DNA from 3 places in the Pseudorhizobium marinum genome. Region 3 is predicted to be linked to each of the others. Evidence: predicted binding sites of a transcription regulator. Region 3 holds the regulator's gene; each other region holds the start of a gene.
What was found. The regulator PhoB, encoded in region 3, activates phosphate uptake and scavenging genes when phosphate is short. The targets are predictions, from matches to a motif close to TGTCATNNANCTGTCAT.
Positions count from the first base shown of each region.

Region 1: a site for PhoB is predicted at 2,428-2,444, ahead of EO99_RS26520 (YdcH family protein). Genes of this name have one in related genera too.
Region 2: a site for PhoB is predicted at 2,828-2,844, ahead of EO99_RS0110445 (esterase-like activity of phytase family protein). Genes of this name have one in related genera too.

Region 1 covers NZ_JMQK01000001.1:158,126-162,873, forward strand. Annotated here, with positions in the region: gene EO99_RS0100765 (tetratricopeptide repeat protein) at 1-122, opposite strand, end outside; gene ykgO (type B 50S ribosomal protein L36) at 227-352, opposite strand; gene EO99_RS0100775 (5-(carboxyamino)imidazole ribonucleotide synthase) at 483-1,562, opposite strand; gene purE (5-(carboxyamino)imidazole ribonucleotide mutase) at 1,562-2,059, opposite strand; gene EO99_RS0100785 (YdcH family protein) at 2,073-2,276, opposite strand; gene EO99_RS26520 (YdcH family protein) at 2,507-2,683, shown strand; gene EO99_RS0100795 (ArsR/SmtB family transcription factor) at 2,785-3,045, opposite strand; gene EO99_RS0100800 (sulfite exporter TauE/SafE family protein) at 3,127-3,888, opposite strand; gene EO99_RS0100805 (thiamine phosphate synthase) at 3,982-4,635, shown strand; gene EO99_RS0100810 (tetratricopeptide repeat protein) at 4,644-4,748, shown strand, end outside.
Region 2 covers NZ_JMQK01000006.1:224,639-229,386, reverse strand. Annotated here, with positions in the region: gene EO99_RS0110450 (aldo/keto reductase) at 1-508, shown strand, start outside; gene EO99_RS0110445 (esterase-like activity of phytase family protein) at 581-2,776, opposite strand; gene hupB (DNA-binding protein HupB) at 2,942-3,220, opposite strand; gene lon (endopeptidase La) at 3,436-4,748, opposite strand, start outside.
Region 3 covers NZ_JMQK01000018.1:32,229-36,976, reverse strand. Annotated here, with positions in the region: gene EO99_RS0118945 (helix-turn-helix domain-containing protein) at 1-155, shown strand, start outside; gene EO99_RS0118940 (transglutaminase-like cysteine peptidase) at 184-795, opposite strand; gene EO99_RS0118935 (hypothetical protein) at 1,058-1,315, shown strand; gene phoB (phosphate regulon transcriptional regulator PhoB) at 1,371-2,057, opposite strand; gene phoU (phosphate signaling complex protein PhoU) at 2,075-2,794, opposite strand; gene pstB (phosphate ABC transporter ATP-binding protein PstB) at 2,838-3,653, opposite strand; gene pstA (phosphate ABC transporter permease PstA) at 3,667-4,748, opposite strand, start outside.

The DNA of each region.
Region 1 (4,748 bases), on a different contig from region 3:
TGCCCGTTTCCTCGGGCCTGGGCCGGCGCATCGGGCGCAGCTGCCGGAGGCGTCTGCGAGAGCGCTGGGGAGGCCGCAAGAGCGATGGTGAACAGCAGGTGGGTCAAACGAATTCGGCGCATGCGGATTAAAGTAAGCCGCATGCGCCGAAGGTCAATTCAGAAATCCGTACTTTTCGACAACGTGAACGACAAAGGTCAGAAACCCTGCCGTTAGCGGCTGTCGATCAGCCCTGGCGGGCCTTGAAGCGCGGGTTCATCTTGTTGATGATGTAAACGCGACCCTTGCGGCGAACCAGGCGGTTATCGCGGTGACGGGCCTTCAGCGCTTTCAGCGAATTCTTGATCTTCATTGTTCTCGTCCGCAAAGTTTACGAGCGCCGGGCGCGCGTGGCTTTTACATTGAAAAACGCGCCGCTTGTTCCCGAGAAGAAGGGCGCGCTGTGGGGTTGGGCGTGCAGATAACCCGAGACATGGGGCATGTCAACCATATGACGGAGTTTTAGAGCCCGTCAGTTCGGTGACATGGCCCATTTTCCGGCCTGGTCGTGCTTCCGTCTTGCCGTAGAGGTGGACAAGCGTGTCCGGCCGCTCCAGCCAGGTGGAGAGGTCGCGGATATCGTCGCCGATGAGGTTGGTCATGCGGCAGTCGGAGTGCCGGCGCGGGTTGCCGAGCGGCAGGCCGGCGACAGCGCGGATATGCTGCTCGAACTGCGAAACCACGCAGGCGGCCTCCGTCCAGTGGCCGGTATTGTGGACGCGGGGAGCGATTTCGTTGGCGATCAGCCCGCCATCGGCCATCACGAAGAACTCGATCCCGATGACCCCGACGTAGCCGAGCGCATCGAGAAGGCTCCTGGCTGCCTCGCGTGCCGCAGCGACGGTCGAGTCGGGCGCTGTCGCGGGAACGACGGAGGTGTGCAGGATGCCGTTCCGGTGGACGTTTTCGGCAGGGTCATAGCAGAGAACGGTGCCATCGATGCCGCGCGCGGCAATGATCGAGATCTCGCGCTCGAAGGGCACGAGGCTTTCCAGGATGAGCGGCACGCCGCCAAGCGCCTCGAAGGCGCCGGCCGGATCGTCGGCGGAGGAGCGGAAGACGCGCTGGCCCTTGCCGTCATAGCCGAAGCGGCAGGTCTTCAGCACGCCGCTGCCGCCGAAATCGGCCAGGGCGGCGACGAGGTCATCCTGGCTGTCGACGGCGTGGAATCGGGCCGTGGCGATACCGCAGTCATTGAGGAAGCGTTTTTCCGTCAGCCGGTCCTGGGCCACGTGGAGGGCCTTGGGCGGCGGGAAGACCGGCACAGAGGCCTGCAGCCGCTCGGCGGCGCCGACCGGCACGTTCTCAAACTCATAGGTGACGACGCCGGCGGCCCGCGCCAGTGCCTCGAGGGCCTGCGGGTCATCGTAGGCGGCGACGATCTGCTCGCTGGCAAGCTGCGCCGCCGGGCAGTCGGCCTGCGGTTCCAGGATGATGGTGCGGAAGTTGAGGCGGGCTGCGGCCATGGCCAGCATGCGGCCGAGCTGCCCGCCGCCGATGATGCCGATGGTCGTGACTGTCATTACTCTGCGTCCATGGGGTATTCGGCGACGGCGGCGCTCTGGGCGGCGCGCCATTCGTCCAGGCGTTCGGCAAGATCCTCGTCACCGAGGGCGAGCACGGCGGCGGCCAGAAGGGCGGCATTCACCGCACCGGCCTTGCCGATGGCGAGCGTTCCGACGGGGATGCCGGCCGGCATCTGTACGATCGAGAGCAGGCTGTCCTGGCCGGACAGGGCCTTGGACTGCACCGGCACGCCGAAGACGGGCAGCGGTGTCATGGAGGCCGCCATTCCCGGAAGGTGGGCGGCACCGCCGGCTCCGGCGATGATCACCTTGAAGCCTTCGTCGCGGGCGCCCTTGGCGAAGCTGACGAGGCGGTCCGGTGTGCGGTGGGCGGAAATGATTCGCGCTTCATAGCCGACGTCGAGCTGGTCGAGCATGTCGGCGGCATTCTTCATGGTTTCCCAGTCGGACTGGCTCCCCATGATGATGGCAACGGCGGGCCGATCGGAGGTCATCCTCGTTTCCTCCTCAGGCAATGATATCGGGAAGGATCTGGTCTTCGAGCTGGGTGATCTTGTCCTTGATCACCAGCTTCTTCTTCTTCATGCGCTGAACGCGGAGCGCCTCGCAGCCGACCTGGATCATGGCATTGATGGCGGTGTCGTAGTCCTCGTGCTCCTGACGGAGCCTGGCAAGCGCCAACCGAATATCCGCCTGTTCCTGGTCGGCCATCATTGCAGTCCCCATTCCGATCCACCTCTGCCCCATCGCCGGCAATACGCGCAAGCTCCTACCATCAAACGGCATTAACTGGAAGTTATGCAAGGTCACGAAATTGCCCCGTTCAAAGCACGATTTGACCTTCGACAAACGCCGGTGATCGTGTCACACTTCCTTCGTAAACCTGAAGCCTTCGGCCAAGGAACAGTCGGGGATAGGTTTTCTCAAGGAGGACTTGCCGCATGACCATTCAGGCTCATATTGCATCGCTTGAACAGAAACATGGCGCACTCGAAGACGAGCTGCAGACCGTGCTGTCATCTCCCTCTGCCGATGATCGCGAGATCGTCGACCTCAAGCGCCGCAAGCTCCGGCTCAAGGACGAACTGGAACGTCTGAAGTCATCCACGCGCCACTAAGGTCCGTGGACCATGTCCTGCCGCCGCCCGCAGTAGTTTTGTAAGGCAATAGAGGCGGCCCAATCAATCCAACACAAGCAGTCTGGTCGTGGCTGGAAAGGTTACGACCAGAACTGATCAAGCCAAAGGTTCAACCTGTCGAAGCCCTTGTTGTTGACGGAATAGATCCGTTTCGTTCCGGCATTGCTGACGGTCACCAGATTGCAGGCGAGCAGGGCCTTGAGGTGCTGGGAGACGGCCGGGCGGCTGATCGGCAAGCCTTGGGCCAGTTCGTTGACGGTTCTGGGCGCGCGGCGAAGCTCTTCCAGCAGGTAGCGCCGGTTCGGATCGGCAATCGCCGCAAATGGATCCGTACTCGTCATGCGTTGCAGGCTAGGCCAAAGCCGAAGGTCCGGCAAGGATTATTGTGCGACGCAACATGCCTGCCGGCGTGACCCCAGGTCCTAGATCACCGCATCCCACATCAGCTTGAGACCGGCGACCAGCGCCAACCCATAGGTGAGCGGGTAGAAGACCTCGGCCTTCAGGCGGCGGACGATGGCCGCTCCCATCATGGTTGCCACCAGCGCGAGAGGCAGCAGGGTCGCGGATGCCGTCAGGTTTTCGAGATCCAGCGCGCCGAGCGCGAAATAGGGGATGAGCTTGATGGCGTTGACGAGCGCGAAGAAGCGGACGCTGGCGCCGGTATAGGACTTCGGGTCGAGCCGCAGCGGGAGCACGTAGATCTGGAAGGGCGGGCCGCCGGCATGGGCAACGAAGCTCGCGTAACCGGCGACCGTTCCCCAGAAGGTGGCGGCGACCGGCCTTTGCGGCAGCGGCGGGCGTTCGCCCTGGGAGCGCGGGCCGTAGACCTGGTAGAAGTAGCGGCCGGCAAAAAGGATGGTGGTGAGCGCGATGAGAAAGCGCAGCGCGTCCGGCGGCACCATGGCCGAGGTCGCCCAGCCGAGCGCGATGCCGAAGATGCCGCCCGGCAGGATCATCAGCAGGGTCCGGCGATCGTTGTGGTGGCGCCATGCCCAGAGGGCGACGATGTCCATGACGATCAGGATCGGCAGGAAGATGGCGGCCGCCTTCAGCGGATCGACCACGAGAGCCAGCAGCGGCACGCCCATCAGCGCGAATGCGCCCCCCAGACCTCCCTTCGACAGACCGACAAGAAGCACGGCCGGGACGGCCGCGGCAAAGAACAGGAGATCGAGTTGCATGACGGGCAGTTGATCCAGTTATCGGTCCGGTCTATCGAACGGGGGAGGGGACGAGCGGTATTCGTCTCATAAAGCTGCCGAACAGGAAACACCATGCGCGAAACCGACGACCGTTGCCGACTCGTCCTGATCCTGCCCCCGGCAGACGACATCGAGAAGCAGGCACAGCAACTGGAAGAGGCGCTCGGCGCCGGCGATGTCGCAACCGTCATCCTGCCGCAGTACGGTCGCGACGACCAGCAGTTCCAGATTGCCGCCGAGCACATCGTTCCGATCGCCCAGGCCCATGGTGCCGCCGCGCTGATTGCCGGCGACAGCCGGACGGCCGGGCGCTCGAAGGCCGACGGGCTGCATTTCGAGGGCAGCATCGAGGACCTGCGCGACACGCTTGCCAAGCACACGCCGAAGATGATCGTCGGCGCGGGCGGCGCTTCCGAGCGCCACAAGGCGCTGGAAATCGGCGAGGCGCAGCCGGATTACATCTTCTTCGGCAAGATCGAGGGCGACATCAAGCCGGAGCCGCACCCGAAGAACCTGGCGCTTGCCGAATGGTGGGCGTCGATGGTGGAAATTCCCTGCATCGTCATGGGCGGCAACGAGGGTGCCTCGGTGGTCGCCGCTGCCGAAACGGGTGCGGAGTTCGTGGCGCTGCGGCTCGCCGTCTTCGAGCATCCCGAAGGCCCGGCCGCAGCCATTGCGACGGCCAATGCCCTCTTGGACGAAAAAGCGCCACGGTTTAACGCTTGATGGGCGTCATGCGGTCGATCCCTGTGCGTCACAATCTCGGTGTTCTTCTTGTTGCGGCAGCGCTTGCGGGGCTGATGCCGACGCTTTCGGCTGCCCAGCAGGGGCAGCGCGCG
Region 2 (4,748 bases), on a different contig from region 3:
GCTGAAGGCGATCGAATATCCCGACGTCGTCAGCATCCAGATCATCTACAACCTCTTCCGCCAGCGTCCGGCCGACCTGTTCTTCAAGGAGGCCAGGCGCAAGAACGTGGCGGTGATCGTCCGGGTGCCGCTCGCCAGCGGCCTTCTGTCCGGCAAGATCAACCGCGAGACGGCGTTCGCGGCCGACGACCACCGCAGTTTCAACCGCCACGGCGAGGCCTTCGACGTCGGCGAGACCTTTGCCGGCGTGCCCTTCGAGGTCGGCCTCCAGGCCGTGGAGGAAGTTCGCAAGCTGGTGCCGGCGGGCGCTTCCATGGCCGCCTTCGCGCTGAAGTGGATCCTGACGAACGAAGCCGTTACCGTGGTCATTCCCGGCGCCCGCAACGCCGAGCAGGCCCGGTCCAATGCCGCCGCCGCCGATCTGGCAGCGCTCTCCGACGACGTGATGACGGCGACCAGGGAAGTCTACGCGCGGCTGATCGCGCCGCATGTCCACCAGCGCTGGTAGCAGGACAAGGCTCGCTACAAACAGAAAGGCCGGGCATCGCTGCCCGGCCTTTTTGATTCGATCTTGAAGAGATCAGTTGGTGATATTCAGGTCGACCTGCCAGAACAGCGTCTCGCCGGAGGAGTCATCGACACCGTCGTTGTCGGTAACGGCATAGGCCGTGCCGGCGGCGTCGAAGGCAAAGCCTTCCAGCTTGTCGACGGCGTAGCCGTTGGTCGCGGCCTTCAGGTCCGGCAGGAAGTCGTGGACTTCTTCCTTGGTGACCGTGGGCAGTTCCTCGCCGATCTTGCCGGGCTTCAGGTCGGCGATCGCAACGCGATAGAGCTTCTTCAGCTTGGCATTGTCGCCGATCTGATTGTCGCGCTCGACGATGTAGACGTAATCGCCACGGGCGGTGATTTCGGAAAGACCGACCCAGCCGGCTTCCGTCTTTTCGAGCGGATAGTGGACGGCGCCCCATTCCTTGGACTTCGGATTGTAGGAAACGAGCTTGACCATGCCCTTCCCGTCGTCCTTCCACTCGCGCTGGACGGCCATCCAGAGCGTCATGTCATCGCCGGTGCCGACGGAGGTGATGCCTTCGAGGCCGAAGCGGGTCTGGCCTGCAAGCAGTTCGACCGGGAAACCGATCTCCGACTTGATCGCGCCCTTGGCATCGACGTTGTAGATGCCGTGGCCGGTGAGCTTTGCCGGGTCGCCTTCGGAGGCCAGCCAGAAGCCGCCCTTGCCGTCGAGCGCGATGCCTTCGATGTCGAGCTTCTGGGCCGCGGCGCCACCGCGGGTGACCGGAAGCGCCGAGGTGATCATGGCCGGCTTCTGGGTTGCGTCGATCGTGAAGATCGTCGGCTGCGCACCGTAGAAGCTGTCGTTGACGGCGTAGAGTGTGCCGTTCTTTTCGGCATCGCCGACGAGACCGGAGAGCGCACCCCAGCCGATCGGCGCACCGTCGACCATGGCGGACTGGATCGTCGGATAGGCTGCTTCGCCTTCCGCCAGTTCGTAGAGCATGACGTGCGAGCGGGCGCCGCCATCTTCACCGAGATCGGCCTCGTTGGAGGTCGCCAGCAGGTTGCGGGCCGGGATGGCGATCGCGCTTTCCGGCGAGATGCCGGAAGGCAGCAGCTGCACCAGTTCCGGCTCGGCGCCTGTGTCCTTGTAGACGGCAACGATCGACGAGCGCTCGGCCATCACGAAGAAATACTTCTGGTCGCCGAAGGTCGCGGCTTCCAGGCCTTCAGGCTCGACGCCCTTCGACTTGGCGCGCTTGTCCGGGAAATGACCGATCTGGGCGATCGCCAGCTCGAGCGACGGGCCGGATTCGTAAAGCACCTTGCCGGTCTTGTCGAAGATCGTGAAGCCGCGCGATCCGCCCTTGTAGTCGCCTTCGTTGGCAATCACGAAACGGTCGTCGTCCAGCCACTTCAGGGCATCCGGCTCGCGTGCAACAGCTTCCAGCTTGCCGGTGAACTTCAGCGCACCGTCCGACTTGGTGTCGACGCCGTCGAGATCGACCGTGCCGGCGGAGAAGTGGGTCTTCACTTCGCCCGTCTTGCCGTCGATGATGACGATGTGGTTGTTCTCCTGCAGCGTCAGGGCGATTTCGCCGAGGCTGTTGATGGAGACGAATTCCGGCTCCGGATCGTCACCGGCTACATCGGCAAGACCGGTCACGTCGACATGCTTGATCGAACCGCAATCCGCTACGCCGTCCTTCAGCGTGATGATCGCCAGGTCGCCGGCAGGCATCTGCGGGATTTCGCCGTCGTTGAGATCCTCGTCGCGCTCGTTCTCGATCGCAATTGCCGCGAAGCTCTTGTCTCCGGAGATGGCAACCGAGTCTGGCTGGCCGCCCAGGTCGCAACTGGCTTCGATCGACTTCGATGCGATATCGACGACGACGAACTTGCCCGACGGCTTCACGAAGCTTTCGGACGTGTTGACGGCGACCAGAACCTTGGAACCGGCAACGGTAACGGATGTGGGTTCGCCATCCATCATCAATGCACCGGCAGCCTTCGGCGCCTTGGCATCGGTGATGTCGACAAAGCCGATGCCGCCGAGCGGGCTGTCGGAATAGATCAGCGTATTGCCGTCCTCGGACGCGGTGATGATCTCGGCCGATGTCGGCGTCAGCTTTTCCTTGTCGGTCGGCAGGTTGGAAGCGACGGGGAACGACGCGATGCGGTTGAAGACCGGATCGGCAGACGCGGGAAGTGCAGCGGAAGCAAGCAGTGCCGCAGTCAGTGCGGCGCGTACGGAAATTCTCATGGGAAGCCCTCCTGTCCATGAAGCGAACAAGGGCGCTTGTGCGGCACGTGCGTGACAGGCAGATGACACGCCAATCACGTTAGACGGTGCTGAATAACACCCGTCACCAGAACGAAAAAAGGCCCGGACAACTCCGGGCCTTCCAAGACGACAAGCGGCAAAGCCTTACTTGTTGTTGACTGCGTCCTTCAGGCCCTTGCCGGCCGAGAACTTCGGCACGTTGCGTGCCGGGATGTCAACTTCGGCGCCGGTCGAGGGGTTGCGACCCTTCGATGCTTCACGCCGGGAAACGGAAAAGCTGCCAAAACCGGCCAGGCGGATATCGCCGCCATTCTTCAGTTCGGACTGAACAGTCTCAAATACGGCGTCGACAGCCGAAGCGGCATCAGCCTTGGAAAGGCTAGCCTTTTCCGCAACTGCGGCAACCAGTTCATTCTTGTTCATGTTTCCACCCTTTCAAACGGTATTGAAACGACTCAAGTTTAATCGGGCCCAGCACAAATCGGTGTGAGCCTTCCCCCGTCACAAGCGCCGCTATCGCCTGAAAAACAAGAGGTATGAAGCCCTTTTCACCAAAAAAAGCCGGCTTCTAACCGGCTTTTTTCGTTATCGTGCCAATTTGGCATAGTCCCAGCCCCCACATATTGGGGGCAAGGGTGTCAGTGGGCGAAGGTGCTTCCCGGTTCGTCGACACCGTCGACCGTGGCGATGACCGGAGTCTCGACGGTCCCATCCCATTCGATGGGCTCGGGCTTGCGCAAAAGCGCATGCTCGATGACTTCGCCCATCCGGGAAACCGGGATGATTTCCATGTTGTTCTTCACGTTGTCCGGGATCTCGGCCAGATCCTTGGCGTTCTCTTCCGGGATCAGAACCTTCTTGATACCGCCGCGAAGGGCTGCGAGCAGCTTCTCCTTGAGCCCGCCGATCGGCAGGACCCGACCGCGCAGGGTGATCTCGCCCGTCATCGCGACGGTCTTGTCCACCGGAATGCCGGTCATGATCGAGACGATCGCCGTGGCCATGGCGACACCGGCGGACGGACCGTCCTTCGGGGTGGCCCCTTCCGGCACGTGCACGTGGATGTCCGACTTGTCGAAGCGCGGCGGCTCGATGCCGAAATCGACTGCACGCGAACGGACGTAGGACGCCGCCGCCGAAATCGATTCCTTCATCACTTCCTTCAGGTTGCCGGTGACCGTCATGCGGCCCTTGCCCGGCATCATGACGCCTTCGATGGTCAGCAGCTCACCGCCGGCTTCCGTCCAGGCAAGACCGGTGACGACACCGACCTGGTCCTCGCCCTCGGCTTCGCCATGGCGGTACCGCGGAACGCCCAGATAATCGGCGATGTTGGCAGCCGTGACATGGATCGACGTCGACTTGCCCTTGATGATCTCGGTGACCGCCTTGCGGGCAAGCTTCATCAGCTCACGCTCGAAGTTACGGACACCGGCTTCGCGGGTGTACTGCTGGATCACCGACATCAGCGCATCGTCGCTGACCGAGAACTCGTTCGGCTGCAGCGCATGCTCCTTGATCGCCTTCGGCAGAAGGTGACGCTTGGCGATTTCCCGCTTTTCATCTTCCGTGTAACCGGCGATGCGGATGATCTCCATGCGGTCCATCAGCGGTGCCGGGATGTCCAGCGTGTTCGCCGTGGTGATGAACATCACGTCCGAAAGGTCGTATTCGACCTCCAGGTAGTGGTCCATGAACGTCGAGTTCTGCGCCGGATCCAGCACTTCCAGGAGTGCGGACGACGGATCGCCGCGGTAGTCCTGGCCGAGCTTGTCGATCTCGTCGAGAAGGAACAGCGGGTTGGACTTCTTCGCCTTCTTCATCGACTGGACGACCTTGCCGGGCATCGAGCCGATATAGGTGCGGCGGTGGCCGCGGATCTCGGCTTCATCGCGAACGCCGCCGAGAGCCATGCGGACATACTCGCGGCCGGTCGCCTTGGCGATCGACT
Region 3 (4,748 bases):
AAGAATTCGCGCTGCGATACGAAATCCCGCTCGGCACGCTGCGCGACTGGGAACAAGGCCGATCCGAGCCGGACCAGCCGGCACGGGCCTATCTGAAAGTGATCGCCAACGATCCGGACGGAACAGCCAATGCACTCCGCAAGGTGCCGGCCTGAGCCGGAAACAGTACCGCGGATGGATGCCCTACCGCACCGACCCTACCAGCATGTCGCCGCGGCTCTCGATGCTCAGCCAGCGGCCGGTATCGCGTGACGACTGGCGCTTGACGTAGACATAGCCGGTCTCGTTCCACCGCCGGACCTTCGGGTCGAGATTGTCCAGGACGAAGTCGCCGTCGGCCGTGCGCACCGTCAGGATCGCATGCCCCTCCCCGTCCGGCTTGCGGACCACCGTGAGGAGAAGATTGGACAGTGAGAAGCCCTTGGCCGCCAGTTCCCTGCGCTTCAGGAGGGCAAAGTCCTCGCAGTCGCCTTCGGTCACCGGATAGGTCCAGACCTCCTCGCGCCCGTAGATCAGCTTGTCGCGCTTGGGCGTGATGCGCGCGTTGACGGAGGTGTTGACGCGCTCGATCGCGGCCCATCGCTCCGGGGTGAGCTTGCGCGGCGGTGCGGACGGCAGGCGCTGGCTGCACTCGGCCCGGTTCAGCTTACAGAACTCGTAGTGCCCGATCGGCTGCGACGTGAGCTTGCCCACCACCATGCTCACGCCGGCACCGGACCCGGACGCCGCCACGCCCGGAAGACACACCACGGCCGCTGCGGCAAGGACCGCCTTCAACACGAGAGAAAGTTTCATCCGCCGTTCCCCTGATTCTTAAAAGAAATCTAAAGGAACGATGACGCTCTCCGCAATTTACGAACTCTTACCTGTTATCTTTCGTGCAGACCGCTATATCCTGGCTGCCAGACGCCGATGGGACGGTGTCGCGCACCGTGCAGATTGCTTAAACATCAACCATGTGATGGGACCGTATCCGACCGCGGCAGGAAATCCGCATGGCTCGGGAAACTTTGGCTTCGCCAGCCGTTTCCACGCCAGAAAACCCATGGAGTGCCCCATGAAGCCGTTTTACCTTCTGACGCTTGCCGCCCTTCTCGCCGGCTGCACGACCGCAAGCCAGCTCGAACCGATCCCCGGGAGCCTGATCTATGGCGGCCAGCCGGAGACGCGGCGCACCAAGGCTCCGATCGGAAGCACCGCCACCCATCGGTTCCGGGATCAGTTCGGCCAGGAATGGCAGGAGCGCTATGTGATCGCGCAGGACCGCTCGCTGCGGCTCGTCGACCGGCAGCGGATCGAATATCCGCTCGACTGACTACCAAGCGGAGGGCGGGACCGGCAAGAAGCCGGCCCCAACGGCCTCAGGGGCCTCAGGGGCCTTCCATGGAGTAGCCGGCACCGCGAACGGTGCGGATGACATCCTGCATGTTGGAGAAGTTCAGCGCCTTGCGCAGGCGCCCGACGTGGACGTCGACCGTGCGTTCGTCGACGTAGATGTCGTGGCCCCAGACGCCGTCGAGCAGCTGCGCGCGGGAATAGACGCGGCCAGGAGACGTCATCAGGAACTCCAGCAGGCGGAACTCGGTCGGCCCCAGGCGCACTTCGCGGCTCTTGCGGTGGACGCGATGGGTCTCCCGGTCGAGCTCGATGTCGCCGCAACGCAGCACGGCCGACAGCACCTCGGGCTTGGAGCGGCGCAGCATCGCCTTCACGCGGGCCATCAGCTCCGGCGTCGAGAAGGGCTTGACCACATAATCGTCGGCGCCGGTGGAGAGGCCGCGGATGCGCTCGCTCTCCTCGCCGCGTGCCGTCAACATCAGGATCGGCAGGCGCTCGGTCTCGCGGCGCATGCGAAGCCGCCGGCACAGCTCGATGCCGGAAACGCCGGGCAGCATCCAATCCAGGATCAGAAGGTCGGGAACACGTTCCTGAAGCCGCATTTCGGCCTCGTCGCCCTTGGTGACCGTCTCCACCTCATAGCCTTCGGCTTCAAGATTGTAGCGAAGAAGCACGCTCAGCGCCTCTTCGTCTTCTACCACCGTAATTCTTGGCTGCATGCGTGTCTCCGTCCGTCCTAATCGTCGCTCAGGATCGTGCTGAGCGTGTTGGACCGATCGTCCTTGGGGCGTTCGCCCTCGGGCTGCTCGCCCGTCGCCATGTAGTAGATGGTCTCGGCGATGTTGGTGGCATGGTCGCCGATCCGCTCGATGTTCTTGGCGCAGAACAGCAGATGCGTGCAGCTGGTGATGTTGCGCGGATCTTCCATCATGTAGGTGAGGAGTTCGCGGAACAGCGAGGTGTAGATCGCGTCGATCTCCTCGTCGCGCTGGCGAATGGCTTCGGCCTTCTCCACCGAACGGGTGACATAGACGTCGAGCACGTCCTTCAGCTGGATCAGCGCCAGTTCCGAAAGATGCTCCAGGCCGCGGGCGAGATTGCGCGGGATGCCGCTCTCCTGAACGGCGATGACGCGCTTGGCGGTGTTCTTGCCGAGATCGCCCACCCGCTCGAGGTCGGCGGCAATGCGCAGCGACCCGATGACTTCGCGCAGGTCGGAGGCCATCGGCTGGCGCTTGGCGATGGTGACGATCGCCTTCTCGCCGATCTCGCGCTCGGCGTTGTCGAGGATGACGTCGTCGGAAATCACCTTCTGGGCGAGAGCCGCGTCCGAGTTCACCAGCGCCCGGACGGCGTCGGCGCACATCTGCTCGGCAAGGCCGCCCATTTCGGAGATGCGGCGCGTCAGAAACTTCAGTTCGTCATCATAGGCGGAGGTAATATGGGTCGATGGCATTATTTGGTCCTCGCTAGCTTCGCGTCAGGCTGCCGAAAGCGGATCAACCGAAGCGGCCCATGATGTAGTCCTGCGTGCGCTGATCGCTGGGGTTGGTGAACATCTTGTCGGTATCGTCCTCTTCCACCAGGTTGCCGAGGTGGAACATCGCCGTGCGCTGCGAAACGCGTGCCGCCTGCTGCATGGAGTGGGTGACGATGACGATCGAATAGTTCGCCCGCAGTTCGTGGATCAGTTCCTCGACTCTGGCGGTAGCGATCGGGTCGAGCGCCGAGCACGGCTCATCCATCAGGATGACTTCCGGGGAAACGGCGACGGCACGCGCGATGCAGAGGCGCTGCTGCTGGCCACCGGAAAGGCCGGTGCCGCTCTCCTGCAGACGATCCTTGACCTCGCTCCAGAGGCCGGCCTTCTGAAGGCTCGCCTCGACGATCTGATCCAGTTCGGCCTTCGAGCGCGCCAGTCCGTGGATGCGCGGTCCGTAGGCAACATTCTCGTAGATCGACTTCGGGAACGGGTTCGGCTTCTGGAACACCATGCCGACGCGGGCGCGCAGTTCCACCACGTCGATATCCGGATCGTAGATGTCCTTGCTGTCGAGGGTCAGCAGGCCGGTGACCTTGGCGCCCTGGATGGTGTCGTTCATCCGGTTCAGGCAGCGCAGGAAGGTGGACTTGCCGCAGCCGGACGGGCCAATCAGCGCCGTTACCGTGTTGTTGCGAACACCGAGATTGACATCGAAGAGTGCACGCTTCTCACCGTAGTAGACCGACACGTCTTTGCCGACCATCTTGTAGTTGACTTCGTTCATCTTTTTTACCAGAGCCTTCTCAGCAGCAGCGTCGGACAACATATTCATATCGTGCTCTCCTTTACCACCGGCGCTCGAAGCGGCGGCGAAGAATTATCGCAATCAGGTTCATGAACAGCAGAAATACCAGAAGCACGATGATGGCGCCGGAGGCGCGTTCGAAGAACGCCGGATCGCCGCGCTGGGTCCAGTTGTAGACCTGGACCGGCAAGGCCGATGCCGGATCGAAGAAGCCCTCGGGCGGACCGGCGGGATATTCGCGCACGAAGGCCACCATGCCGATCAGCAGCAGCGGCGCGGTTTCGCCCAGCGCCTGCGCAAGGCCGATGATGGTCCCGGTCAGGATGCCCGGCATGGCGAGCGGCACGACGTGATGGAAGATCGCCTGCATCTTCGATGCTCCGACCCCAAGGGCCGCATCGCGGATCGACGGCGGCACGGCCTTCAGGGCGGCGCGGGTCGCGATGATGATCGTCGGCAGCGTCATCAACGTCAGCACGAGGCCGCCCACCACGGGAGCAGACTGCGGCAGGCCGACGAAGTTGATGAAGACCGCGAGGCCGAGAATACCGAAGACGATCGACGGCACCGCCGCGAGGTTGGCGATATTCACCTCGATCAGGTCGGTGAGACGGTTCCTCGGCGCAAACTCCTCCAGATAGATGGACGCGGCGACACCGATCGGCAGGGAAAGCACCAGCACGATCAGCATCATGTAGAGCGAACCGAGGATGGCGACGCCGAGGCCGGCGGCTTCCGGTCGCGTGTCGGATGCGTCGGGATTGGTGAAGAAGTCCCAGTTGAAGCGGGTCGTCAGGATGCCCGCTTCCTTCAGCTCGTCGGCCAGCATCAGCTGCTCGGGCGAGACGTTGCGGTCGAGCTCGGCGCTCGCCATCGTGACACGGCCCTTGTAGTAGCCGTCGATACGACCGGAGGCGAGCAGGTTGAACTCCACGGTCTCGCCGATCTGCGAGGGATCGTTGAGCACGTAGCGGCGCAGCATGGCCGGCTCTTCGCCGGAGATCAGGTCGGCGGCGTCATCCGCGTCGATCCCCGTGAGGCCACGCTCCGCCATGGCCGCAGCAAGCGAGTCCTCGATCAGAGGCGCATAGCCGAATGTCGAGACCTTGGAGATCTCCTCGA